DNA from 4 places in the Photobacterium kasasachensis genome. Region 4 is predicted to be linked to each of the others. Evidence: predicted binding sites of a transcription regulator. Region 4 holds the regulator's gene; each other region holds the start of a gene.
The links. Region 4 encodes PurR, which represses purine synthesis genes. Its sites were predicted from a motif close to TNANGNAAACGTTTNCNTNA; they were not measured.
Positions count from the first base shown of each region.

Region 1: a site for PurR is predicted at 3,088-3,107, ahead of folD (bifunctional methylenetetrahydrofolate dehydrogenase/methenyltetrahydrofolate cyclohydrolase FolD). Genes of this name have one in related genera too.
Region 2: a site for PurR is predicted at 2,895-2,914, ahead of pckA (phosphoenolpyruvate carboxykinase (ATP)). Genes of this name have one in related genera too.
Region 3: a site for PurR is predicted at 1,948-1,967, ahead of purM (phosphoribosylformylglycinamidine cyclo-ligase). Genes of this name have one in related genera too.

Region 1 is NZ_JAKJSH010000008.1:319,630-325,501, forward strand. It holds gene L4D19_RS13320 (peptide MFS transporter) at 1-151, opposite strand, end outside; gene rfaH (transcription/translation regulatory transformer protein RfaH) at 564-1,061, shown strand; gene galU (UTP--glucose-1-phosphate uridylyltransferase GalU) at 1,149-2,057, shown strand; gene folD (bifunctional methylenetetrahydrofolate dehydrogenase/methenyltetrahydrofolate cyclohydrolase FolD) at 2,165-3,022, opposite strand; tRNA gene L4D19_RS13340 (tRNA-Arg) at 3,373-3,449, shown strand; gene L4D19_RS13345 (hypothetical protein) at 3,539-3,703, opposite strand; gene tig (trigger factor) at 4,206-5,513, shown strand; gene clpP (ATP-dependent Clp endopeptidase proteolytic subunit ClpP) at 5,621-5,872, shown strand, end outside.
Region 2 is NZ_JAKJSH010000022.1:19,879-25,750, forward strand. It holds gene gspD (type II secretion system secretin GspD) at 1-219, opposite strand, end outside; gene gspC (type II secretion system protein GspC) at 261-1,145, opposite strand; gene hslR (ribosome-associated heat shock protein Hsp15) at 1,431-1,838, shown strand; gene hslO (Hsp33 family molecular chaperone HslO) at 1,865-2,743, shown strand; gene pckA (phosphoenolpyruvate carboxykinase (ATP)) at 3,063-4,694, shown strand; gene L4D19_RS24490 (AsmA family protein) at 4,844-5,872, shown strand, end outside.
Region 3 is NZ_JAKJSH010000031.1:15,409-21,280, forward strand. It holds gene L4D19_RS27800 (class II glutamine amidotransferase) at 1-108, shown strand, start outside; gene purN (phosphoribosylglycinamide formyltransferase) at 197-841, opposite strand; gene purM (phosphoribosylformylglycinamidine cyclo-ligase) at 846-1,886, opposite strand; gene upp (uracil phosphoribosyltransferase) at 2,083-2,709, shown strand; gene L4D19_RS27820 (uracil-xanthine permease family protein) at 2,849-4,099, opposite strand; gene L4D19_RS27825 (DUF2066 domain-containing protein) at 4,454-5,689, shown strand; gene L4D19_RS27830 (DUF2069 domain-containing protein) at 5,784-5,872, opposite strand, start outside.
Region 4 is NZ_JAKJSH010000012.1:145,958-151,829, reverse strand. It holds gene L4D19_RS17645 (heme/hemin ABC transporter substrate-binding protein) at 1-263, shown strand, start outside; gene L4D19_RS17640 (FecCD family ABC transporter permease) at 288-1,340, shown strand; gene L4D19_RS17635 (heme ABC transporter ATP-binding protein) at 1,337-2,161, shown strand; gene purR (HTH-type transcriptional repressor PurR) at 2,486-3,493, shown strand; cyclic di-GMP riboswitch class I at 3,691-3,795, shown strand; gene L4D19_RS17625 (TfoX/Sxy family DNA transformation protein) at 3,923-4,513, shown strand; gene L4D19_RS17620 (hypothetical protein) at 4,788-5,180, shown strand; gene L4D19_RS17615 (carboxymuconolactone decarboxylase family protein) at 5,344-5,872, shown strand, end outside.

The DNA.
Region 1 (5,872 bases), on a different contig from region 4:
CAAGGCCACCGTTGATGGTTTTATCTGTCAGATAAAGTACCAAAATCGCGCGCATGGCATAGTAAGAAAATCGTTCCCATAGTTCTGTACCAAACAGTAGAAACAAACCTTTAGGGTGGCCAAGCAATGTACCACTTCTCAGATTGCTCATAATTATTCTCTGTGTTGAATTGTATGTGTGATTGCAAATTCGGCTCTTTTTATAAAGCACAAACTTTTAAACTGCAAATTTTCACATTTGCAGAACAAATGAAAAACAATGTAAACCTTTGATTTGTCAGTGGTTGCATATGATTTGGTCAAAAATGAAATCTCAGATTTACACAGCTTGTTTGGTGTTTTATTTGGCCTTTTCTCTTTGGGTTGGTGGGTTGTTTTAATTTTTACTTTATTGTTGGTGCTTAATGTTGCATTTTTGTGTTTTTAATGGTTGTTACAATTATCACGGGCTTGAGGAGAGGATTTGATGTGAAATCAACCGCTTTGGAATAAGTTGTTCTTTGTTTATCAGTACTTATAATTTAGGGAGTGTTTCAGTTGGCGTGAATTAGGCTAAGAGAATTATGAAAGATTGGTACCTCCTATATTGTAAGCGTAGCGAGCAGGAGCGCGCAGTGATCAATCTTGATCGTCAAGGTGTTGAGTGTTACTACCCTCAGGTGACAGTGCAAAAAATTGTCAGGGGCAAGCGAACGGAATGTTCCGAACCTCTGTTTCCGGGTTATATGTTTGTTTATTTCGACCCGGAAGAGATCAGCTATACCACCATCCGCTCAACACGCGGAGTGGCTAGCTTTATTCGCCAGGGTGCTAAGCCCCAGACCGTTCAGCCGGACTTGATCTACGGTTTGATGATGAACGAAGACAGTGAAGAGCATCAGGTGAAACTGTCAAGTTTACCTCAGCCAGGTGAAAGCCTGAAGTTGACCCAGGGGCAGTTCAAGGGTATTGAAGCCATTTACCAGGAGCCTGATGGCGAGAAACGTTCGTTTATGCTGATTAACCTGCTGGGTAAGCCGGTGAAAGTTAGTGTTCAAAATGAAGATATTGTGAAGAAATAACTGGCAGTGTTTACTGCCAGAGACAGTGTCGATAGTTTAACCACAGTTTGTTATAGTTTGCCCGATTATTGATTAATGGAATTAAGAATGTCTAATACCTCCCCTGTTCGTAAAGCGGTGATCCCTGTCGCCGGTCTCGGTACGCGTATGTTGCCTGCGACCAAGGCGATCCCGAAAGAAATGCTGCCAATCGTCGACAAGCCGCTGATCCAATATGTAGTGAATGAGTGTGTGGCGGCTGGTATCAAAGAGATTGTGCTGGTTACTCACTCATCAAAAAACTCGATTGAGAACCATTTTGATACTTCTTTTGAGCTGGAAGCAACGCTTGAAAAGCGTGTTAAGCGTCAGTTGCTTGATGAAGTACAGAGCATTTGTCCTAAAGATGTCACGATTATGCATGTCCGTCAGGGACAGGCAAAAGGTCTGGGCCATGCTGTCCTTTGTGCCCATCCGCTGGTGGGAGACGAGCCGTTTGCCGTTGTTTTGCCTGATGTTATTTTGGATGATGCGGCCAGCGATCTGCGCAAGGAAAATATGGCAGCGATGGTATCGGCATTTAATGAGACCGAGGTGAGCCAGGTCATGGTTGAGCCGGTGCCAATGTCAGAGGTGTCGAGCTATGGTGTGGCTGATATCAATGGTTCTGAGCTGAACCCGGGTGAATCTGCGCCAATGACCAAAGTTGTTGAAAAGCCGGATCAGGAAGAAGCACCGTCAAACCTGGCAATCGTCGGCCGCTATGTATTGCCGGCAGAAATTTGGGGCCTGCTTGAAAGAACGCCTGTTGGTGCCGGTGATGAAATTCAGTTGACTGATGCCATTGATATGCTGATGGAAACCAAGCAAGTCAATGCTTTTCATATGTCGGGAAAGAGCCATGATTGCGGAAGCAAGCTAGGCTACATGCAGGCGTTTGTTGAGTATGGTCTTCGTCATGAAGCTCTTGGTGAAGATTTTAAAGCTTATCTGAAAGACGTAGCCAAAACGCTCTAAGTAGCGATTTTCAGGACAAACAGGTTCTAGACTCAAAAAGCGAGAGGTTTACATCTCTCGCTTTTCTTTATATTTAACTAACGTATCTCGAAACTTTTCCTAGACCCTTAGTCCGAATGATACTGCTCACAGGCGAGCAGGGTATTTTCAATCAATGTGGCTACTGTCATTGGGCCGACACCTCCTGGGACCGGAGTAATGTGGCGGGCTTTCTCACGGGCGATATCGTATTCAACATCACCGACTAGTTTGCCGCTGTCTAGTCGGTTGATACCGACATCTATGATGGTTGCGCCTTCTTTGATCCACTCGCCCGGAATAAAGTTAGGTTTGCCGACGGCGATAATCAGGATATCGGCCTGGCGAACATGCTGCTCCAAGTTTTTGGTAAAGCGGTGGCAGGTTGTTGTTGTGGCGCCTGCAAGCAGCAGCTCAAGGGTCATCGGACGGCCGACAATGTTGGATGCACCGACAATAACGGCGTGCTTACCACGAACGGCGATGTTGTATCGTTCAAGCAATGTCATTACGCCTTTGGGGGTGCAGGAGCGGAGCTTAGGAATACGCTGACACAGACGGCCGACATTGTACGGGTGGAAGCCATCAACATCTTTATCCGGATCGATTTGCTCAATGACCTTGGTGGTATCTATACCAGCAGGCAAAGGTAACTGAACTAGGATGCCGTCGATTTCTTTATCATTATTGAGTTCATCGATCAGAGCCAGCAGCTCAGTCTCGGATGTTGCAGCCGGCAGGTCAAATGATTTAGAAATAAAGCCGACTTCATCACAGGCTTTACGCTTACTGCCGACATAAATTTGCGATGCCGGATCCTGTCCAACAAGCACAACGGCTAAACCAGGGGCACGCAAACCCGCATCCACTCGTGCTTTAACACGGGCAGCAACTTCTTGTCGAACGGTCTGGGAGATGAGTTTTCCATCAATAATTTGAGCGGCCATGATTATCCTTTGGGCTGTAGTTAACGGAGCTTTCACATTGTCGCAAAGAATGTGACTAAGATCCACAGCGCAAACGTTTGCCTTATTCCTTTTTACGCAATAAACATGCCTTTATTTCACAAACACATGGTTGAAGCAAAATCGACGGACTTAGGCGTGTAATTGAATAGGCTTTTTGCTAGAGGCGTGTTGAGAGCTGCAATAAAGGTAGTTAATTACTGAAATTAATACAAATTGTTGTTACTTTGAGCACTTGGTCGGAAGGGAGGCGAAATTCGGAGAAAAAGCGTTGACGTGACAGTCAGGGGACGTATAATCCCGTCCCGTAACTTATCGTTACATATCATGATGCGCCCTTAGCTCAGTTGGATAGAGCACGTGCCTTCTAAGCATGTGGTCGCAGGTTCGAATCCTGCAGGGCGCGCCATTTCCTTTCTTGATTTATCTCCTCGCGTTCCGATTTAGTAAGTTCACTCTTTGTCTGAGAATCTTTTACTGCGCATTACTGATGTATCACTATCGGATGACTCGCCCGGAATTGTTACCGGTTTTTCCTGTGCCGCCTTGGTGGTGTGCAGGTTGTCCGCCAATCTCCTGAATCAATAGTGCTTGTAGTGCAGCTATTTCTCTTGGGTTTGATGGGTGCCAGGAAGCAATGACCTTCGCTTTATTCCTTTTCATATCGATATCCTTTTCTGTTAGTGCTAACTCACATGATATCTCTGATGGTTTGCACCTATTGTGCTCGTTGTTGCTTATTTAGAATCTTTTTGATCATTTCATTTGAAGGGGCCACTTAGTAGTGCTCCAGCCTGAACATAAAATCGGCATTCATGAGGCATTTGGCGCTGATATTCCAATTCTTTGTCAAAAAAACAGAAAAGGTAGGGAGATTTTTACAGTTTCTCCTTGAAAATGGATTTTTTGCCCCTATCTTGTGTGAAAGGTTTGATTGCGGTTGGGCTGACTCGTCTCGACGACAGCGCTTCAGCTCGCTATAATACCGCGTTTTAATTTCTGGCTTCGTGGCTTTAAGGCCAAATAGATACAGAAATTATCAGAATTAAGGCGTTATGGTTTTTGCCTTGTCGTAAGCCATAACACGAAAGGATGCCACCGTCAGCATATGACTGATCGGCAACATCACTCAGAGAATGCTGAGTAAGTTTTGAGGTTAAATAAAATGCAAGTTACCGTTGAAACCACTGAAGGCCTAGAACGCCATCTAACTATCACAGTTCCTGCTGCTAACATTGAAGATGCAGTAACAGCTGAACTGAAGAAAATTGCTAAGAATCGTCGTTTCGATGGTTTCCGTCCAGGTAAAGCTCCGTTGAAAATGGTTGCTCGTATGTTTGGCGCTTCAGTTCGTCAAGACATCCTTGGTGAAGTGATGCAGCGTCACTACATCGAAGCAATTGTTAAAGAAAAAATCAACCCAGCAGGCGCGCCTACTTTCACTCCAGTTGAAATCGCTGAAGGTAAAGATCTAGTATTCAAAGCGTCTTTCGAAGTATTCCCAGAGATCGAACTAGCGGGTCTAGACAAGATCACTGTTGAAAAGCCAGCAGTAGAAGTTAAAGACGAAGACGTTGAGACTATGCTGGATACGCTACGCAAGCAGCAGGCAACTTGGTCTGAAGTTGAAGAAGCAGCAGTTGCAGACAGCCGCGTAACAATCGACTTCACCGGTTCTGTAGAAGGCGAAGAATTCGAAGGCGGTAAAGCAGAAGGCTTCGCTCTTGCAATGGGCCAGGGCCGTATGATCCCAGGTTTCGAAGACGGTATCGTTGGTAAGAAAGCGGGCGACGAGTTCACTGTAGAAGTGACTTTCCCTGAAGAATACCACGCTGAGAACCTAAAAGGTAAAGCGGCGTCTTTCGTAATCAAACTACACAAAGTTGAAGCGCAGGAACTACCTGAGCTAACTGAAGAGTTTGTTTCTAAGTTCGGTGTTGAAGACGGTTCTGTAGACGGTCTGAAAGCCGAAGTTCGTAAGAACATGGAGCGCGAGCTTAAGCAAGCGGTTAAAGGTCGTATCAAAGACCAGGTTCTTAACGGCCTAATCGAGCAGAACGACATCAACGTTCCTGCAGCGCTTATCGACCAGGAAATCAACGTTCTACGCCAGCAGGCAACTCAGCGCTTCGGCGGTGATGCTGCAAATGCACCTGAACTACCACGTGAACTCTTCGAAGAGCAGGCTAAGCGTCGTGTAGTAGTTGGTCTGCTTCTAGGCGAAGTGATCAAGTCAGAAGAGCTGAAAGCGGATGACGAGCGCGTTAAAGCGCTTATCTCTGAAATGGCTTCTGCATACGAAGATCCAACAGAAGTTGTTTCTTACTACGAGCAGAACGAGCAGATGATGAACAACATGCGCAACGTTGCTCTGGAAGAGCAGGCGATTGACGCACTTCTAGCTAAAGCACAGGTTTCTGACAAAGAAGTTAGCTTCAACGAGCTAATGAACCAGCAGCAGCCTGCAGCTTAATTTGCTGAAATTACTGTAGAGATTTGACTTTGTTTCAAATCTTCTGCTAACAATGGTCCGTGTGAGAGTAATTTCATTCGGGCCATTTATTTTAGGGAAATAACGTTATGAGCTACCAAGACAACAACGCCATGTCGCCAATTATGAACGCGCTGGTACCTATGGTGGTCGAGCAGACTTCTCGTGGTGAGCGTTCTTACGATATCTATTCCCGACTGCTAAAAGAGCGTGTGATTTTTCTGACCGGTCAGGTAGAAGATCACATGGCCAACCTAGTGGTTGCGCAGCTTTTATTCCTTGAGTCTGAAAATCCAGACAAAGATATTTTTCTATACATCAACTCACCGGGTGGCTCGGTA
Region 2 (5,872 bases), on a different contig from region 4:
ATACTGCTCGTCATTCAGCAAATCATAACTGCGAACATTTACCTGACCGCGAACAGCAGGGTCAACAATGATCGTTTTCTGCAGATTGCGCCCAACAATATTAATGAATTCCTGAATATCGGTTCCTTTGAAGCTGGCACTAAAGTCATTTGCCAGTGCGGAACTGCACAACAAACTCCCGGCCAGCAACAGGGCGCGTTTACCCATCCATTTTTTCACAAAAAACTCCTGCTTTATGTCGCGTTGTTGCCTGTCAGCCACTAGCGCAACTCAATATAAATATCGTGTAACTGGCCTTCACGTTCTACTGTCAAAGTAAAATCAGTTGCCTGTGATAGCTCCGTCCAAAGCTTCGCCATAACAGCGGGATCCGTCAGATCGTTACCGTTGAGGCTCACAGCCAGATCGTTGGCCTTCAGCCCTACCGCATCGAATAGCGCCCGCTCTTTACCCGGATTGACCCGGTAACCTGCCAGCTCCCCGTCCCGCTTGACTTGCGAAAGACGAATATAGCTAAACAGGGTCTGCGGTTTTTCGAGGATCTCCTGCTTGATTCTGCCCAGCTGAGAAGAAGGGGCCGAGGATTTGGGTGCCGGTTTCACCGAAACCTGGCGTGGCTGGCTTTTGCTAAATTTTATCCCGTCAAGCATCAGGGTTTCGTCCCGGCCACTGTTTCGAATGATCACCCGATCAGCGTAAACGGCCTGCAACGTCGCCCGAGTTCCCTCGATCGCTTCGTTCAGCCCGTACGTATTTTGTTTGCCACGATTGGTAATAACCGCCAGGCTGGTTTGCGGGTTAGAGCTTGCCACTACTCCAACCAGAGTCAGATTAAGACGTGTTTGCGGCGCATCCTGTTTTACCGGCTCTTTTTTGACTACCGGCGCATTTTGCTGATAACGGCCAAACAGATTCATTCCCAATACATCAGACACCTGAAACCCCGAGCGGTTCGCTGACGAGACAGAAACAGTTTGCGCCTGCCACTGGGAGGGAGCCGTTGCTGGCTGGATAACCGACCACACCAGACGTCCCAAAATCCATGCCAGCAGCACGACCAACAGCCAGGTTAAAATCCGGGTGAGTGTCGTGACTGACATCGGGCGCTTAGTCTGAAGCGTTCCCAACCAATTTGCTGCAACCATGTTGAAATCCATTATCCTTGGGATTAATAATGCCGATGAATTATCGGTCGGCTATCAATAGAATACCCGTTAGTGAAGAAAACGGCAGTAATTTGCTCTCAAAAAGGTTCAATATACCAAAACAAATCACGGAAAAAATACATCTAGTTTCAATAGACTAGCTATTATGAGCGATTTATTCTCCATTTGCTGTTGAAAATACGATCTCATATCACCATTTAGTAGAGCTGACGCTGTTATTGCATTGTGGTATTTTTAGCGCCCGTTGTGGGTAAGGAGCACGTTATGGGACAGCAATCACCAGATTCCGGCACCCTCCAGGTACGCCTCGATAAATGGCTGTGGGCCGCCCGGTTTTACAAAACCCGCTCAATCGCCCGTAACATGATTGACGGCGGCAAAGTGCACTATAACGGCCAGCGCTCCAAGCCAAGCAAATTAGTCGAGGTCGGGGCGGAAATTCGCCTGAGACAGGGCAGCGATGAAAAAACCATCATCATAACCAAACTGTCCGACAACCGCCGGGGCGCTCCCGAAGCACAAACGCTTTACCAGGAAACCGCTGAAAGTATCAAACAGCGTGAACAGCATGCCCAAATGCGCAAGCTCAATGCCTTCGGCAGCCCGAGCCCTGACAAGCGTCCTGATAAAAAGCAGCGACGCAATATAATTAAGTTTAAGAGCAGTAACTAAATTTTACCTGCTGGAGTATATAAAAGATGACAAACGATAGTCTGTACCGTTACCTGTTTGACGGTGTATCTGTACGTGGTGAACTTGTTCAGCTGAACGAGACATATCAGCAAATCATTTCCAGCAAGGAATACCCGGCTCCGGTCCAGACACTGCTGGGTGAACTGCTTGTCGCCACCAGCCTGCTAACCGCAACGCTGAAGTTCGAAGGCTCTATTACCGTCCAGCTTCAGGGCGACGGCCCGGTGAAGCTGGCTGTGATCAACGGTGATCACGATCAGAAACTGCGTGGCGTGGCGCGCTGGGATGGTGACGTTCCGGCAACCGGCAATATTCATGATCTTATGGGCAAGGGCCATCTGGTCATTACCATCACACCGAACAAGGGTGAACGCTACCAGGGCGTTGTCGGCCTGGAAGGTGACAGCCTGGCACACTGCCTGGAAGGCTACTTCGAAAGCTCGGAGCAATTGAAAACTCGCATCTGGCTGCGTACCGGTGAGGTTGAAGGCCAGCCAAAAGCGGCTGGCATGCTGTTGCAGGTTCTTCCTGACGGCCAGGGCAGCGACGAAGACTTCAAGCACCTGGAACAATTGACCGAAACCGTGAAGAACGAAGAGCTGTTCACACTTGAGGCCCAGGACGTCCTTTACCGCCTTTACCACCAGGAAACTGTCCAGTTGTTCGAGCCGCAAGAAGTGGCGTTCCACTGCGGCTGTTCTCGCGAGCGTAGCGCCTCGGCGATCTGCTCGATTGAGCGTAGCGAAGTCGATCGCATTGTTGCCGAGGAAGGCAAGGTATCACTGCACTGTGACTACTGCGGCACCAGCTATGACTTTGACAGCATTGACGTAGCAGCACTGTTCGATAACTCACCAGAAAGCAAAAGCAATCAGGTGCATTAATTATCATCTCGCATTAACTCTGAAAGTTAGTTACAAGAGCCGGATTTATTCCGGCTTTTTTTTTAACTGAAGCACACTTTTTCCCGCTCAACTGAAATTCAATAACACGCTAACTCCCGCTTTTTTCAAGAGAAATATTAATTTTGGGAGCTAGCGCAAACGTTTCACATCACTGTAAAATACACACCTACAATTTCCCTATAACTTTTACTTAGTCGTAACTTTTCAATGGTTAATTTTTGATAAACCTCCCTGAATTACCCCTTTAGGGTTGCTAGCATGGTCAACAGTTAAACAACATCTTACCCAAGGAGCACCTATGACTGTCATGAACGTCGAAAAAAAGGTTGCAAAAAATATGGATCTATCTAAATACGGTATCAAAAATGTTACAGAAATAGTTCGTAACCCGTCTTACGAAGTTCTGTTCGAAGAGGAGACCAAACCAGAGCTGGAAGGATATGAAAGAGGTATCGTAACAGAGCTGGGCGCCGTTTCTGTTGACACAGGTATTTTCACTGGCCGCTCGCCAAAAGATAAATTCATAGTCAAAGATGACACCACCAAAGATACCCTATGGTGGGCAGACCAAGGCAAGAACGATAATAAGAGCATTGGTCTGGAAGCGTGGAACGATCTGAAAGAACTTGTCACCGGTCAGCTTTCTGGCAAACGCCTGTTTGTGATTGACGGTTTCTGTGGTGCCAACCCTGATACCCGACTATGCATCCGTGTTATCACCGAAGTTGCCTGGCAGGCACACTTCGTGAAAAACATGTTTATCCGCCCAAGCGAGGAAGAGCTGGAAAGTTTCGAGCCTGACTTCGTTGTCATGAACGGAGCGAAGTGCACAAACCAGAAATGGGAAGAGCACGAAATGAATTCTGAAAACTTTACTGTTTTCAACCTGACCGAGAAAATGCAGCTGATTGGCGGTACCTGGTACGGCGGCGAAATGAAGAAAGGTATGTTCGCCATGATGAACTACTTCCTGCCGCTGAAAGACATCGCTTCTATGCACTGCTCTGCCAACATGGGTGAAAATGGCGATGTTGCTGTCTTCTTCGGCCTGTCTGGTACCGGTAAAACAACCCTGTCTACCGATCCTAAGCGCGCCCTGATCGGTGATGACGAGCACGGCTGGGATGACAACGGCGTATTCAACTTCGAAGGCGGCTGCTACGCGAAAACTATCAACCTGTCTAAAGAAGCTGAGCCAGACATCTACAATGCGATCCGCCGTGATGCCCTGCTAGAGAACGTTACCGTTCGTGCCGATGGTGCAATCGACTTCGATGACAACTCGAAGACGGAAAATACGCGCGTTTCTTACCCGATCTACCACATTGAAAATATCGTCAAGCCGGTGTCTAAAGGCGGCCATGCCAACAAGGTGATCTTCCTGTCTGCGGATGCATTCGGGGTACTGCCTCCGGTATCCAAGCTGACTCCGGAGCAAACCAAGTACCACTTCCTGTCTGGCTTTACAGCCAAGCTGGCTGGTACTGAGCGTGGTATCACCGAGCCGACGCCAACCTTCTCGGCCTGTTTCGGTAATGCCTTCCTGACGCTGCATCCAACCAAGTATGCCGAAGTACTGGTTAAGCGTATGGAAGCCGCTGGCGCCGAAGCATACCTGGTCAACACTGGCTGGAACGGTACTGGCAAGCGTATCTCGATTCAGGATACCCGCGGTATTATCGATGCTATCCTTGACGGTTCTATCGATACGGCCGAAACCAAGCATGTGCCAATCTTCAACCTGGAAGTACCGACTGCACTGCCAGGTGTTGATCCGGCAATCCTTGACCCTCGCGATACCTACACTGATCCACTTCAGTGGGAGAGCAAGGCGAAAGATCTGGCCGAGCGCTTTATCAATAACTTCGACAAGTACACTGATAATGACGAAGGCGCAGCATTGGTTGCCGCCGGCCCGCAGCTAGACTAATCCAGGGCTAGTGCCCGACACCTCAAGCCCCTCTTTCGAGGGGCTTGTTTTTTATCTGGACTAAAGTAACCACCTGAAAATTACTGATATCTCCGACTTGCAGTACGCACATTTTTCCGTCAATCTGAGCGTAACCATAGGAGGGTTCAATGCGTCTAGTCGGGAAACTTATTGCTACCTTTATCGTCTTGTTGCTGCTTGCCCTGACGATATTGCTCACCCTGCTGCACACCCAGTACACAACGGCGATTATCCGCTACGGCATCAACACCCTCAGCCCCTATGCGTTCGACGCGCGCCACATTCACTACACCATTACCGAGCCCTGGCGCCTTACGATAGAACAACCTAATTTAAGCTTGGGACAGGAGCCTTCTTTTCACGCCGAACAGGTGGATCTGTGGCTCACCCCCACCGAGCTGCTATCTCCCGGCTGGGCGTTTGATTCAATTTTGGTCGCAGGGCTTCGCCTGTCGCCGGAAACACCGCTACCCAACTTGCCGGCAATCCGAACCAACCGTCTGGCACTCACCGATGTCGATCTCGCTACCCCTGAACTGACCCTGAAAGAAGCCCAGCTACAACTGGATCACTGGCACAGCCAGCCTCAATCATGGGGAAGCTTCAGCGGAGACATCCAACTGTCAGCTACACAGGCTCGCTGGCAACAAGTAGTGTTGAAGAATGTGCTGCTTGACGGAACACGCAGCGATCAGAACTGGAAAATGCACGGATTTTCCTTTGACTGGCATCAGGCCAGCCTTAGCGGTCAGGCTGAATATCAGTCCAAGGCAGATACCAGCTCCCTGGTACTGCACCAACTAACCGTGTCCGGTTTGCAGCTCCAGGACGGCAAGCAGATTGCCACCCTTAAGTCACAGTTTGAACAGTTAATCTCACCATCTACCACCATTGATATTCGACGGCTCGATATTCTCGACAGCAGTATTGAGCTGGCAGACTACACCATCAACAGCGGCAACCTATCGCTGCATAACTGGCATTGGCCGACCAGCCAGTGGCAACAGCACGACGCTTATCTTTCTTTGGGTGCCAGCACTGTTCGCTGGAAAAATACCGTTCTCGACGACCCGCTGGCCGAACTGACCTTTTCTCCGCAGCAAATCAACATTGAAGGCATGTCAGCCAGGCTCCTCGACGGTTATGTCCAGACTGAT
Region 3 (5,872 bases), on a different contig from region 4:
GTGATTGCCACTCAACCGCTGACTAATGACGAGAGCTGGCACAAAATGCAGCCGGGTGAATTTAGCGTATTCCACTACGGTGAGTTGATCCATAACCGAACGTTGTAGACATTGTTGTTTTAGTCATCTGTTTGCTAAATCAAAAACGCGACCACAAGGTCGCGTTTTTTATCGCTATGGTTTTATGCTGTATCGACTACTCTTCCGCGGCATAGCCATGCGGCGGCAGAGGGAGTCCGTCAAAAACAGCTTTGTCTTCAGCCATACAGACCCTGCCTTGCAAGAACCAGTTGGCTACCAGCGGATATATACGGTGCTCCTGCTCCTGGACCCGAGCCATGACCTCTTCAGCTGTATCAGTGTCAAAGATAGGCACCTTGGCCTGAAGGATCACCGGACCACCGTCTAACTCTTCGGTAACAAAATGCACACTGGTGCCGTGCTCCTTGTCACCTGCATCAATGGCCCGCTGATGGGTATGCAAGCCGGTGTACTTCGGCAGCAGCGAAGGGTGTACATTGAGCATCCGGCCCTGGTAGTGACGGACAAACTCATGGCTCAAAATACGCATGAACCCGGCTAGTATGACCAAATCTGGCTGGAAAGCATCAATGTGCTCTGCCAGAGCCCGGTCATACGTTTCACGGTCACTGTAGTCACTGGCTACGAGGTGTACGGTATCAATACCCGCCTGACGGGCCCGTTCCAGGCCATAGGCATCAGCCTTGTTTGATACCACAGCGGCAATGCGTGCATTTTGAATGATGCCGCTGTCACAGGCATCAATCATCGCCTGAAGGTTCGAGCCGCTCCCGGAAATCAGAACTACGATGCTTTTCATCGTCTTATTTAATCTCCACCTGCTCTTCACCGGCTTCGGCATCAGCAATTTCACCCAGAAGCCAGGCGTTTTCGCCTTCGGCTTTCAGGATGTCGATAGCCTGCTCGGCCTGTGCCTGTGGCAGGGCAATAACCAGGCCGACGCCACAGTTGAAGGTACGGTACATTTCGTAGGTTTCAACGTTGCCGGCTTCTTGCAGCCAGTTGAAGATGGCAGGCCATTCCCAGCTCTTGCCGTCAACAACGGCTTTCGTGCCTGCTGGCAATACGCGAGGGATATTTTCCCAGAAACCACCACCTGTGATATGAGAAATAGCGTGAATATTACAGCTTTCCATCATCTTCAGCGTGGATTTAACGTAGATCTTTGTTGGCTCAAGCAAGTGATCGGCCAGTGGTTTGCCATTAAGCTCTTTGCTTAGGTCGGCCTGAGAGACTTCAATGATCTTGCGGATCAGGGAGAAGCCGTTAGAGTGCGGACCGCTTGAGCCCACAGCGATAAGTGCATCGCCGGCTTTGACTTTGCTGCCGTCAATGATATCGGCCTTTTCGACGACACCGACACAGAAGCCCGCGACATCATAGTCTTCGCCGTGGTACATCCCCGGCATTTCCGCGGTTTCACCACCAATTAGGGCACAGCCAGACTGGATACAACCTTCGCCGATCCCCGCAACAACGGCTGCTGCGGTATCGACCTCAAGCTTGCCAGTCGCATAATAGTCCAGGAAGAACAGCGGCTCTCCCCCTTGCACAATCAGATCGTTGACGCACATGGCCACCAAATCGATACCGATTGTGTCATGCTTGTTCAGATCCATCGCCAAGCGAAGCTTGGTGCCCACACCGTCGGTTCCGGAAACCAATACCGGCTCTTTATACTTGGTCGGTAGCGAGCAGAGCGCGCCGAAGCCACCAATACCGCCCATGACCTCGGGACGGTGGGTGCGTTTTACCACCCCTTTAATACGATCAACCAATGCATTTCCCGCATCGATATCAACACCTGCATCTTTGTAACTAAGAGAAGAGTTATTGCCGCTCACAAGAGATCCCTCACCGCATTAAAGTAAAAAAGCGGGGGTATGATAACAGCAGTCAGGGCGGAAAGGGAAACGTTTGCGTCAATAAATCTCAGTGGCTATTTCCTAAGCAAACGAAACATCAACCCCTATCAGAGCACTCATGGTCTAGTGTATAATAATGCGATTTTTTTAAATTTTGTTTGCTTAGGAGTCAGAAATGAAAGTCGTTGAGGTTAAACACCCACTGGTAAAACATAAGATCGGTCTTATGCGCGAAGGCGACATCAGCACTAAGCGTTTTCGTGAGCTAGCAACGGAAGTAGGCAGCTTGCTGACGTATGAAGCGACTTCAGACTTCGAAACAGAAAAAGTTACCATTGAAGGCTGGAATGGTCCAGTTGAAATTGACCAAATTAAAGGTAAAAAGGTAACTGTTGTGCCAATTCTGCGTGCTGGCCTGGGTATGATGGACGGTGTTCTTGAGCATGTACCTAGCGCACGTATCAGCGTGGTCGGTATTTACCGTGATGAAGAAACCCTTGAGCCGGTTCCTTACTTCAACAAGCTGGCATCAAACATTGATGAGCGTATTGCACTGGTTGTCGATCCTATGCTGGCTACTGGTGGCTCAATGATTGCCACACTGGATCTGCTGAAAGAGCAGGGCTGTAAGCAGTTCAAAGTACTGGTTCTGGTTGCGGCTCCTGAAGGTATTGAAGCTCTGAAAAAAGCTCACCCAGACGTTGAGCTGTTCACAGCTGCAATCGATGAGAAGCTGAATGACAAGGGCTACATCGTTCCTGGTCTGGGCGATGCGGGTGACAAAATCTTCGGCACCAAATAATTTTATGCCCTAACGCTGAAACCGGACTGATGTCCGGTTTTTTTGTACCTGCCGGGCAGTGAGCAACTGCTGTAAAAAAGCGCCGATGGTTGATAACCACCGGCGCTTTTTCATGATTGGATATTGTCAGCAGCGCATGTTAGTTGGCTGTGTCTTCTATCTGAGCATTATCGACCACATGGTTTTCCCCCAGGTCGTCCGGCAGAACCAGATTCAGCAAGATAGCTACGATGCCGCACAGGCTGACTCCCTGCAGGCTGAACTCGCCGATGCCAAATGCCATACCACCAATGCCGAAGACCAGCGTGACAGCGACGATCACCAGGTTGCGGGCTTTGTGCAGGTCAACATTGTTTTTGATCAATGTGTTCAGGCCGACTGTGGCAATTGAACCGAACAGCAGGATCATGATACCGCCCATGACAGGAACCGGGATTGTCTGCAGTGCAGAACCTAGCTTGCCAACGAATGCCAGTACCAGTGCAGTTACCGCAGCCCAGGTCATAATCACAGGGTTAAATGCCTTGGTCAGCATCACCGCACCGGTCACTTCTGAGTAGGTGGTATTCGGTGGCGCGCCAAACATAGAGGCTGCAATGGTCGCAACCCCGTCACCAGCCATTGTGCGGTGCAGGCCGGGCTTTTTCAGGTAGTCCTTACCGGTTACGTTGGAGATAGCCAGCATATCACCGACGTGCTCTACCGCCGGGGCGATGGCGACCGGGATCATAAAGAGAATGGCGTTGATATTGAACTCCGGGAAAGTGAAGTTTGGCAGAGCCAGCCAGCTTGCCTGAGCAACCGGAGTAAAGTCGACAACACCAAATCCAAGGCTCACGCAGTAACCGGCGACAATCCCTCCCATGATAGGGATCAGCTTCAGGAATCCTTTGGCGAAAACGCTCAGTGCGATGGTTACCAGCAGAGAGATACTTGAAATCCACAGTGCTGCATTACCGTCAATGAGCTGAACGGCACCGTCCCCGGTTTTGCCCAAAGCCATGTTGACAGCTACAGGTGCCAGACCCAGGCCGATAACCATAATCACAGGTCCGACAACAACAGGCGGAAGGAGTTTATGAATAATACCTACCCCGCGGACTTTGATGACCGCGCCCATGCAGACATAGATAACCCCAGCCATCATCAGGCCGCCCATCGTACCGGGAACGCCCCAGGTCTGGACGCCGTACATAATAGGAGCAATAAAAGCAAAAGAGGAAGCAAGGAAGATAGGAACGGAACGTTTGGTGATGACTTGAAAGAGGAGGGTACCAATACCTGCGCCGAAGAGCGCAACACTAGGATCTAACCCCGTAAGCAACGGAACCAGAACCAACGCACCAAATGCAACGAATAGCATCTGTGCACCTTGTAGTACCTGCATCATTATACTTTTCCACCCTGTCTGAAAAAAAAATCGCGCAATGCTAGCACGGGTGTAATCGTTTGCCTATCTGCTTTTTGCTTAAGTTATCATTTGCAACAAAGTCTTGCTGCTTTTGTGATCTCTGGTTGATTTTGTTGTAATGATTACATTTGATGATGACTAAAAGCGTATTTATATAGCACCTTGGTACTGAGATATCGCCTAAATAAGTTGCTAGAACGGCACAAGGCAAGCGGAAGCGATAGTCAATCCAATAAATATCAGATAGTCTGGGATTTTGTGGCAGTTGCAGTTGCCGATACTGGCTCGTTCATTTTATGATCGGGGAATAACTAAGTGATTAATGAGTTTTCTATGTTGCGTTTTGCTCTACTACTGTTTGCTTTAATGGCCCTGCCGCTTAAAGCGGCAACGGTAACCAATTTATATCAGGCAGAGGTGGCGTTGCCTGACACGGATAAACAGTCGGAAAAAAAAGCCCGTGAGGAAGCGCTGGAGCAGGTACTGATTAAAGTGTCAGGCCAGAGCACAATTACTCAGAATGAGATTATTCGCAAGGCGCTGTCGAACAGCAGCCCGTATGTGAGCCAGTTTGGCTACGGTAGCCAAGATGGGCAGCAGACACTGGAGCTGACCTTCGACCGATCCCGGATCCGCAACCTGCTGACCCAGGCCAATGCCACGCTATGGAGCGAGCAGCGTCCGAGTGTGCTGGTCTGGATGGTGAATGATGCGAATCGTAGTCGTGACATCATCTGGGATCAGTCAGGAAACAGTTTCGAGCCGCAACTGAAAAATGCGGCGGATAACCGAGGCGTCCCGGTTATGATGCCGATCGGAGATTTTGAAGACGTAACGGCAATCAACATCCCGGATATCTGGGGCGGCTTTGTTCAGCCGATTGCCGGAGCAAGTGCCCGCTATCAGCCTGATGCTGTATTGGTTGTCCGAGTGCGCCAGCAGGCAGATAATAATGTCCAACTGGGCTGGCAACTGTTTGCCGACAAGCCAGAGTATCTAGTGTCATCGCAAGTTGCACCAGCAGAGGGCCGGGCGGCAGGCATATCAGCCGACGCGCTGACAGAGATGATGAATCAGGTTGCCGATCAGCTGGCAGGCAAATATGCCGTGCAGCTAGGAGGTGCCAGCGACGGCGAGTATGCGATTCAGGTTGCCAACATTCAGTCGACAGAAGATTTCTTTGCCCTGGAGCGTATGCTGACCAACCTGACCTCAGTGGCGTCGGTCAATGCCAGCAAGCTTAAAGGGGATACCGTGATCTTTGGGGTGAACTTGCTGAGTTCTGAGATGGCATTTCAGCGTGAGCTAAGCCAGGATCGTCGTTTGACCTCGCAACCTGCCGATAACGGCTATACGGTTGCTGCTGAGTCTGAGACCGGATTGGTTGAGACGACTGAGCCGCAAGACGCTGTTGTTGGAGAAGACGTTGTTGGGGAGAGTGTTGCTAAAGAAGTGCCGCTGAGCGCCGAGCCAACAGCTGATGTGCCCCAGGATCCACAGGCTGTCGATGTAACGGCAACCATGATGCCAGCACTTAGCCAAGTTAATCAGTATTACTGGCAGCCTTAAGGTGCGTTAGGCGTATCTCTTGATGTAGCGAGTTGACGAAATGCGGTGGTATTCCACCGCATTTTTGTTTGTGTACGGTTCGTTCCCGGAGAGGCTATTTCTTATCGCCGTGGTTCTCTCTTTCTTCCTTCTCAACCTGCGACAGCTTCTTCAGCTTGATACCCAGTTCTCTGCCTCTATGAC
Region 4 (5,872 bases):
CCAGTGCGGTAGAGTCATACAAACCGATCTCGACCGAAGCCATGGTGGAAATGCAACCTGACATTATTCTGATTAGCTCACGCACACTCAGCAGTATTGGCAGTGCCGAAGAACTGCTTAAAAAGATGCCGCTACTGGCAGCGACACCAGCAGGTCAAAACAAAGCACTGGCCACCATTGATGGTACGGCACTTATTGGCGGTCTGGGCCTAAAAAGCCTGAGCGAAGCTGAGCGCCTTAATAACGTTTTCTATAACCACTGATCCTGAAATTTTCTACGGCTATTTATGCACTCAAGAATACTACGGCTCCAACGAATGCCTGTCAGCGTTGTTTTCCCGTTAGGCTTTTTGCTACTCGCTGCTGCTATCGTTACCTCAATTGTGGTCGGGCCGATGGCGATCAGCTTTTCAGAAAGCCTCAAGGCACTATTGCCATGGCAAACAGAGCTCCCGACACATATTGAGATCGTGATCCATAAAATCCGCCTTCCGCGCACCCTGCTCTGTATCGCGATCGGCAGTATACTTGCGCTCTGCGGTGCAGTTATGCAAGGGCTTTTCCGCAACCCTCTGGCAGACCCCGGTATTATTGGTGTTTCAGGGGGGGCAAGCCTTGGCGCAGCACTTGCCATTGTTATCTTTGCACCTCTAGCGACATCATTTCCGCTGCTACTCACCATGGGAACCGTGCCGGTGTTCGCCTTTATTGGCGGCGCAGCCAGTACCTATCTGGTTTATCGGCTTGGTACCGATAAAAGCGGCACCTCTGTGACAATTATGCTGTTGGCAGGTGTCGCTATTGGTGCGTTATCCGGAGCCGGGCTTGGACTTATGAATTACTTTGCCGACGATCAGGCGCTCCGTGACTTATCACTGTGGTCGATGGGCTCGCTGGCTGGTGCCACCTGGCCGGGCATTACCCTCGCCTTTGTCACGCTTGCTGTATTGCTTCTGGCTTTTGACCGCCATGCCAATGCGCTAAACGCCTTTCTGTTAGGGGAAGGCGAAGCCAGGCATATGGGCGTGAATGTACAGAGGCTAAAGCGGCTGCTTATTTTGCTCTGTGCCGCCGGCGTCGGTGTCACCGTCTCGTTAACCGGCGTCATCGGATTTATCGGCCTCATCATTCCGCACCTTTGCAGAATGCTTACTGGGCCAAACCACAAAACCCTGCTGCCGCTATCGGCGCTACTCGGTGCCCTGATCCTGCTTATTGCTGATATGCTGGCAAGAGTTGTCGCCACTCCGGCTGAATTACCTGTCGGGATCATCTCCGCGATTCTCGGCGCACCATTCTTTATTCTCCTCCTTATCAGACAAAAGGGGAAAATGTCATGAAGGTTTCACCGAATAACCCTCAAGCTGCTATCGAAGCCAAGGGCTTGCACCTGTCCCTAGGCGGAAAAACATTACTGGATGACTTCAACATCACAATTGCCAGTGGTGAGCTGACGGCGCTATTGGGCCCAAATGGCGCGGGCAAGAGTACGCTACTCAAAGTCCTGTGCGGCGAAGTTGATGCAGGGGGAGACATCGAATTCTTCGACAAGCCGCGGGCTGAATTTAAACCAGAACATCTTGCCAAGCATCTGGGTGTCCTACCACAACACAGTAATTTAACTTTCGCTTTTACTGCACAAGAAGTAGTGGAGCTCGGCTGCATCCCCCTTCAAATCCCGAATGCTGAAACCCAGCAAATTGCCCGGGAGAAGATGCAGGTTGTCGATGTGCTCTCGCTAAAAGATCGGCTCTACCCCACCCTTTCAGGGGGGGAAAAGCAACGGGTACATTTTGCACGTGTACTCACCCAGCTCAGTCAGGCGGGTAAACAATGTATACTAATGCTCGACGAACCCACCTCGGCGCTTGATCTTGCCCATCAGCACCGAACACTTCAGGTAGCTCGTGAGTTGGCTCGCACCGGAGCCGCAGTTATTGTTGTTATCCACGATCTCAATTTGGCTGCGCAGTATGCTGATCGCCTGGTCATCATCAATGAGGGGAGAATCCAGGCAGATGGCTCCCCCTGGCAAGCCCTAACCAGTGAAACGATCAGCAGAGTTTACAGCTGGCCTGTGCACATCACAGCACATCCGACAGATAATTATCCGGTAGTCATATCTTCTGGTATAGCTACAGTCTACTCGGAAGCTATCTGAATCGGATATGCATCTAATTGGTGTAAAATCGCATTGAGTTTGTTGATATCTATCAAGAATTTCAAGGTTGGGATACAGAAACGTTGCACTGTGCGCTACACTCAGTAGAATGTGAACGCAAGCGATTACACAATGAAACGCCCCGTAAGGCAAGAGAACAAAGCCGCTCGTGAATGAAGCGGCTTTTTGGCGTTTTAGACGCTGTACCAAACAGACTAATTATCTAATGCAGTCAGATAATTACTCTGTTTGGTACTATTGATTACAAGTGATTATGAAACGGTCGGTTCTGACCTCTGATCTTAAATTATTAGAAGAATAAATATGGCAACGATTAAAGATGTTGCACGTATGGCTGGTGTATCAACGACAACAGTATCTCACGTGATCAACAAAACACGCTTTGTTGCGGAAGCAACACAGAAAAAAGTATTAGCGGCTGTAGATGAATTAAATTACGCACCAAGTGCTGTTGCACGAAGCCTCAAGTGCAATACTACCCGTACTATCGGTATGCTGGTTACCAAATCGACTAACCCTTTCTTTGCCGAGGTTGTACATGGTGTGGAAGAGTATTGCTATGGTGAAGGCTATACGCTGATCTTATGTAATACCGAAGGCAACCTTGAAAAACAACGCGATTACCTGCGCATGCTGGCAGAAAAGCGTGTTGATGGCCTGCTGGTCATGTGCTCTGATCTTGACGAAAAACTCCTCGAACTACTTGAGCGCAAGAAAGATCTGCCTATGGTGATCATGGATTGGGGTCCGGAAAGCCCGCACACAGACAAAATCCAGGACAACGCCGAGCTCGGTGGTTATGTTGCGACAAAATACTTCATTGAACACGGTCATACCCACATTGGCTGCTTGTCTGGCCACCCGGATAAATCAACATGTCGTGAGCGTCTGAAGGGCTTCTATAAAGCAATGGACGAAGCCAAGCTTGATGTCAATGAAAACTGGCTACTTGAAGGTGACTTCGAGTGTGAATCTGCTGTTATTGCCGCTAACAAATTCATTGCCATGGAAGATCGCCCAACAGCGATTTTCTGCTTCAATGATATTATGGCAATGGCGCTGATCAGTACCTTTGAGCAGGCGGGTATACGGGTTCCTGATGATATCTCTATCATCGGTTACGACAACATCGATCTGGCTCCTTATTTCTCGCCACCTCTTACCACAATCCACCAGCCTAAGCGTCGATTGGGTAAAACAGCGATTGAAATCCTGATGGAACGCGTTAAAGATAAAGAGCACGAACGACGTATCTTTGAGATGGCACCGGAGCTTGTTGTACGCAAATCAGTAAAAGACCTGAACGCGTAAATGGCATCTCCCGCCCCTTCAAAAAAACCGATATCTGATATCGGTTTTTTTTTGTCATTAACTCTTTTTTTGCTGTAAATATTTTAAGGCATTTATGCTGCTCTCATCCCATAACCGGGATCTATTACTTGAAGCAAGATCACACTTTTCAGAATGGGAGCAAGTTCAAAAATATTATCTGAGATATTCTTAAAAAGTCACGAACAAGGCAAACCATCCGAAAGGATGGGACGCAAAGCTTCCGGCCTAAAAGTGGTTAGTTTATCAATAACTAAGTTGCTTATGGTAGCGGGGTTGCCGATGGATCTAGCAATAAGTGATGTCATGAATCCTGACATTTTCCTGACATAACTTTTTTGTGAAATTTGCTAATCTGAAATCCTCGCTCTGTTGTTAGGTGACTCAAGATATTTTTCACCGAGAAGAAGCATGGACAAACCAGTACTTAAAGAATCACTACGATTATTCAATTGTTTCGAGAATGTAAAATCTCGCTCGATGTTTGGCGGTTTTGGTATATTCGCGGGTGAAACCATGTTTGCACTTGTGGTAAACGATAAGTTGCACCTCCGAGCTAATGCCGACAATGAAGAAGAATTTAAGCAGGCAGGTTTAACTCCTTACGTTTATAAAAAACGCGGGTTCCCTGTTGTGACCAAGCATTACGCTATTCCGCAGGAATGGTGGGATGAACCTGGAAAAATTCTTTGCCAAGCAAAGCGTTCCTTTACTGCCGCTAAACAGGATAAAGAAACCAAAAGCAAATCAGGTCCTAGTCGTATAAAAGATTTACCGAACCTACGTTTAGCTAACGAACGTATGCTGAAAAAGGCCGGTATTACGACAGTTGAAGAGCTCTTTGAAGCCGGTGCGCTCAATGCCTATAAAGCATTGCAGCAAACCCATCAAGAGTCGGTAAATATCGAGTTGCTATGGGCCCTTGAGGGTGCAGTTAGCGGCCAGCATTGGTCGGTAATTACTAAGCAGCGTCGTTCAGAACTTCTTTCTGAATTACCGTAAACAACCTAATAGATATTTATAAAAAGAGGTGCTAAGCACCTCTTTTTTTATTTGCTATTTTCAGCATATCCAACTAATAGAAATAAAAATATACGCATAGCCACTTATGCATAATTATTTTATTACCACTTTTTTGCTCCCCCTAATGACAATTTTTTGTCATATAACGTCAAATATTGATACCTCTCACAAAGCTGTTCATAAAAGCATCAATATCCTTTTCATCAATATTGTCATTAGTAGAATTGGGCTGTCATTCTAGCAGGAGGTTGTCATGCACTGTTCCAAGCCTTTTCCTGGACAAGCAGACCAGATGTTCAAAGACAAGTTTTGCAAGTGGCCCAAGCTTATGCGTGCCTTGGTGATCATTAGCTTATTTCCACCCGCTGCTGCCTTGTTTATGGTTACCCGACAACTGGCACCAATAGACGCACTTGATGACACCCTGTCGCTGACGATTGGCTTTAATGTCATATTGCTGCTTTGGGGCATATTGCTGAAAATACGCTCCAGAAAATACTGGTATCGCAACTACCATATCGGCAAAACAATGGCCTTGGCTGTCATGCCGCTTATCGCATCCGGCTATATATTGTTACAACAGCCTGAAGTGCCGAGTATGGCCAAACAACAAAAGAGCCAAACCGTTTACATTTCACTCAACTAATCGAAATTAAAGATTTTTTCCTAGTTTTTTGAAATTAATTTGCCCTTTATTCGGTCTCTGTCTCATACCAATCTCGTATTTTGTTTGATCATTGCATCTACCAGATTGATATACTCGTTGTAGCATAAAGTTATAACCAGACAGGCATTATTAAGGGGCTCATGTGCGTATTCCAGCCAAACAACACTATTCTTTACTTATCAAGCCATTGCTTTGGCTACAGAAACGCCACTACGGTAATGTACTAAACCCCGCTCTGCTTTGGGGACGCCGCCCTACTCTATTCTGGCTTGTGGCTGGCTTTTTTGGCTACCTGGACCGAAAATCATCACCTGTTACGCCAGTTACGCGTTCTTTGGTCTGCGTGCGTGTATCGCAACTCAATGACTGCGAATTTTGCGTTGATGCCAATGGCATGAAGCTAGCCGAACGTTGCGACTCTGTCGAAAAAATCAAAGCACTCGCCAACTGGCAGGTTAGTGATCTTTTCGAACCACAGGAGCGTGCCGTGCTCGCCTATGTTGAAGCCATTACCATCACAGGCCAACGTGTCGATGAAGAAATGATCGCACAACTGAAACAATGGTATGACGATGATGCCATTGTCGAACTCACCGCCTTGATTTCATTCCAGAACCTGTCTGCAAAATTTAACACGGCCCTTGATGTACCGAAACAAGGATTCTGTTCGC